2 regions of the Bacillus sp. NS1 genome follow, and region 1 is predicted to be linked to the other one. Evidence: riboswitches for the same ligand, from Rfam matches in the RefSeq annotation. Region 1 holds a riboswitch; the other holds the start of a gene.
The links. Region 1 has a riboswitch for lysine ahead of AC4CV5_RS11680 (aspartate kinase). Riboswitches for the same ligand answer to the same signal wherever they lie in the genome.
Positions count from the first base shown of each region.

Region 1 (2,406 bases):
AAAATCGCGCTGAAAGAAAAATTCTCCTTAATCGAACGGGACGAGGAGCGCTCAATCAGGGCTGTGCAAAAACTCGGTGAAGCATTAAATATTTATACCCCGCACAGAATTGAAGCGTTTGATAACTCTAACATACAGGGGACAAACCCGGTTTCCGCGATGATCGTGTTTATCGACGGCAAACCGAACAAAAAGGAGTACCGCAAATATAAAATCAAAACCGTTACAGGGCCGGATGATTACGGTTCTATGAGAGAGGTTGTCAGAAGGCGCTATACGAGAGTGCTTCGCGAAAACCTGCCGCTGCCTGATCTAATCATCATTGACGGAGGAAAAGGGCAGATCAACGCGGCAAGGGATGTCATTGAAAATGAACTCAGCTTGGATATCCCGATCGCCGGTTTAGCGAAAGACGAAAAACACAGAACTTCAAATTTACTAATCGGGGATCCGTTGGAGGCGGTGTACCTGGAACGGAACAGCCAGGAATTTTATCTCCTGCAGCGTATTCAGGACGAGGTGCATCGTTTTGCGATCAGTTTTCACAGGCAAATCCGCGGAAAAAGCGCGTTTCAATCCGTCTTGGACGACATCCCGGGTATCGGAGAGAAAAGAAAGAAAATGCTGTTAAAGCATTTCGGTTCCGTAAAAAAAATGAAGGAAGCAAGCCTTGAGGACATCAAAAAAGCGGGTGTTCCCGCAGCGGCGGCTCAGCTGCTTTACGATAAATTGCAAAAATAATGTTGTCCTTTTAAAAAAGATCTGATAAAATGTGAACTAATTTCATAGTTAGATCGTGTTATATGGTGAAGATAGAGGTGCGAACTTCAAGAGTAAGCCTTTGGAGAATGATGGATTCTGTGAAAAAGGCTGAAAGGGGAGCGTCGCCGAAGCAAATAAAACCCCATCGGTATTATTTGCTGGCCGTGCATTGAATAAATGTAAGGCTGTCAAGAAATCATTTTCTTGGAGGGCTATCTCGTTGTTCATAATCATTCATGATGATTAATTGATAAGCAATGAGAGCAAATCCTCTCATTGCTTTTTTTATTGTGGACAAAGCACTCTTCCTCCTCACCCGCACGAACCAAAATGTAAAGGGTGGTAATACATGGGTCTTATCGTACAAAAATTCGGAGGCACTTCCGTCGGCTCAGTTGAAAAAATTCAAAATGCGGCAAACCGCGCGATTGCAGAAAAACAGAAGGGCCATCAAGTCGTTGTTGTCGTTTCAGCTATGGGAAAATCCACTGACGAATTGGTCGGCCTTGCAAAAGCAATTTCTGACCAGCCGAGCAAACGCGAAATGGATATGCTGCTGGCGACGGGCGAGCAGGTCACCATTTCCCTGCTTTCAATGGCGCTTCAGGAAAAAGGTTATGACGCAGTGTCCTATACTGGCTGGCAGGCGGGAATCCGCACGGAAGCCGTTCACGGAAACGCAAGAATTACAGATATCGACACTTCGGTTTTGGCAGATCAGCTTGAGCAAGGAAAGATTGTCATTGTCGCAGGATTCCAAGGCATGACAGAGGATTGCGAAATCACGACATTGGGCCGGGGCGGTTCAGATACAACAGCAGTTGCTTTAGCTGCCGCATTAAAAGCGGATAAATGTGACATATACACGGACGTGCCTGGAGTGTTTACAACCGATCCGCGCTATGTGAAATCAGCGAGAAAACTTGCCGGCATCTCATACGATGAAATGCTTGAGCTTGCCAATTTAGGCGCCGGCGTTCTTCATCCGAGAGCCGTTGAATTCGCGAAAAATTACCAAGTGCCGTTAGAAGTGCGTTCAAGTACAGAAACAGAAGCGGGAACATTAATTGAGGAGGAATCATCCATGGAGCAAAATTTAATTGTCAGAGGCATTGCGTTTGAAGATCAAATCACAAGGGTAACCATTTACGGGCTGACTGGCGGCTTGACAACCTTGTCTACGATTTTTACAACACTTGCCAAAAGAAACATTAACGTCGATATCATTATCCAAACGCAGGCCGGAGACAATCAGACCGGAATTTCCTTCTCAGTTAAAACAGAAGACGCAGACCAAACCGTTGCGGTGCTTGAAGAGTATAAAGATGCGCTTGAATTCGAGAAAATCGAGACAGAAAGCAAATTGGCTAAAGTATCCATTGTTGGATCAGGCATGGTGTCAAACCCTGGTGTAGCGGCTGAAATGTTTGCTGTACTGGCGGAAAAAAACATTTTAATCAAAATGGTCAGCACATCTGAAATCAAAGTGTCAACAGTCGTAAGCGAAAATGACATGGTGAAAGCAGTCGAGGCACTGCACGATGCATTTGAGCTTTCAAAACACCCTTCAGCTGTGTCATGACGATCAAAAAGGCGGGACTATGCAGTCACCGCCTTTTTGATTACACTGGGTCTTTCATATCC
Region 1 is NZ_JBZAZF010000003.1:250,492-252,897, forward strand. It holds gene uvrC (excinuclease ABC subunit UvrC) at 1-741, shown strand, start outside; lysine riboswitch at 806-985, shown strand; gene AC4CV5_RS11680 (aspartate kinase) at 1,112-2,344, shown strand; gene AC4CV5_RS11685 (YslB family protein) at 2,385-2,406, opposite strand, start outside.

Region 2 (2,406 bases), on a different contig from region 1:
CAGCCCAGTTGATATGTTTTTATCTGGAATATATGTGGCTGTGATAAAAAACATGATGAGCAGAAACAGCAGGCTGTGCGTAAAGGTTCGGTGGCCAAAAACGGAGCTGACCACTTTCGATAAAATAGGAAGTCTTCTCCCGATTTTGCTTTGTGTGTGGCAGATATCGGGTATCAATGCCCCAACCGCGCCTGACGCAGCCATAAGCACTGGATCAAATCCATAATAATAATAAGCCGCTGCCGTACAAGAAGCGATGCCTCCCATGATGTGTGTTTTTCCTGTCATTTCCCGCTTCTCCTTTTATCTTTTGCAAAAAATCTCTGAATTACAAATATATCAAGAGAATGTATGTTTGATCAACAGGACTTTGGACGATAAAAAATTTCTCGCATAATTTTTCAAGGAAAAAGGCATCTTAAACATGTACCTATTTTCTATAAAGAGGTGATACGAATGGGTTTCTTTAATAAAGATAAAGGAAAACGTTCTGAAAAAGAAAAAAACGTAATCCAGGGAGCTCTTGAAGATGCCGGTTCAGCTCTAAAAGATGATCCGCTTCAAGAAGCTGTGCAAAAAAAGAAAAATAACCGATAACCACATGCGGATAGGGCTTGGCTCTATCCGTATTTTCCATCTGTTCCCTTTGACAGATCATTCTTTCTTTGATAACCTTCTGGGAGTAACTAAATAATTAAATCCTCACTCTTTCTCAGTGAGGTAGAGGTTGCGCGGATGATGAGTCACACATGCCAGGCTGACAGGAGCTGTTAAACATGTGTAAAAGGCATCAGCGCCGAAGTGTGGAGAAAGCCGATCCTTCTCTATGCTGGGACTGTATCTGAATAAGTGCAGGACTGCCGCGTGCTTTTTCGCGGAGGGCTATCCGGAGATCAAGGGTGTGTGTTTCTTTAAGCATGGACTTTTGTTCAGGCTTTTTTTGCGTTTACATGATCTCGGGGTCTGGTCCGTACAAAGAATCATGGAGGTACTGGAATGGAACAGACGAAAAAATGGGGTTTTTGGTTATTAACGGCGTTTGTCGTTGGAAATATGGTTGGATCAGGAATTTTCTCCTTACCGAGCTCGCTTGCTTCAATCGCGAGTCCGTTTGGCGCCACGTCCGCCTGGCTTTTGACAGGTGCCGGCGTGCTGATGATTGCACTTGTCTTCGGGCATTTGTCCATTCGTAAGCCTGAGCTGACAGCGGGACCGCAAAGTTATGCAAGAGCGCTGTTCTCTGATCCGAAGAAAGGGAACGCTGCCGGTTTCACAATGGTGTGGGGCTACTGGGTGGCGAGCTGGATCAGTAACGTGGCGATCATTACAAGTCTCGCCGGTTACTTGACTTCGTTCTTCCCGATCTTAGTTGATAAACGTGAAATGTTTTCGATCGGCGGGCAAGTGGTGACACTCGGCCAATTGCTGACGTTTGCTGTATGTACGATCTTGTTATGGGGAACGCACACGATTCTTGTTGCAAGCATTAACGGTGCAAGTAAATTGAACTTTGTTACAACGCTTTCTAAAGTATTAGGGTTTGTCTTCTTTATCGTTGCCGGATTATTTGTGTTTCAAACGACATTATTCGATCATTTTTATTTCCCGGTTCAAGGAGAAAACGGCACAAGCATTGGAATTGGAGGCCAGGTTCATAACGCGGCGATTTCTACACTGTGGGCGTTTGTCGGAATTGAATCAGCGGTTATCCTGTCCGGCCGTGCGCGCTCTCAGCGTGATGTGAAACGTGCAACAATTACCGGCTTGCTGATTGCCTTGAGCATTTATATTATTGTGACGTTAATTACGATGGGTGTTCTGCCGCATGATAAGCTTGTCGGCTCTGAAAAACCGTTCGTTGATGTACTGTATGCGATTGTCGGAAACGCGGGAAGCGTGATTATGGCACTTTTGGCTATCCTTTGTTTATTCGGAACGATGCTCGGCTGGATTTTGCTTGGCTCTGAGGTTCCATACCAAGCCGCTAAAGCAGGAGATTTCCCGGCATTCTTTGCAAAAACGAATAAAAAGGGAAGTCCCATCATTGCACTCGTTATTACAAACGTTATGTCACAGGTCTTCATCTTCTCGGTTATTTCCCGGACAATAAGTGACGCATTTACGTTTTTAACGACAGCGGCAACGCTTGCGTATTTAATTCCGTATTTGGTATCAGCGATTTACAGCTTGAAGCTTGTCATCAAAGGTGAAACATATGACCAGCTGAAAGGCTCCCGTGTAAGAGACGGATTGATCGCGATACTGGCGTGTGCATACTCCGTGTTTGTTATTGTAACAGGCACAGCAGATTTAACGACATTTATTCTCGGCATCGGTTTATTCTTTGTCGGCTTGATTGTTTATCCATTTGTGGTTAAAAAGTTTCAGAAAGAAAAACAAGCATAA
Region 2 is NZ_JBZAZF010000001.1:849,082-851,487, forward strand. It holds gene AC4CV5_RS04220 (metal-dependent hydrolase) at 1-288, opposite strand, end outside; gene sspJ (small acid-soluble spore protein SspJ) at 457-597, shown strand; lysine riboswitch at 714-893, shown strand; gene AC4CV5_RS04230 (amino acid permease) at 997-2,406, shown strand.
Region 2: linked by a shared signal. The riboswitch ahead of AC4CV5_RS04230 (amino acid permease) and the one ahead of AC4CV5_RS11680 (aspartate kinase) in region 1 are both predicted to bind lysine.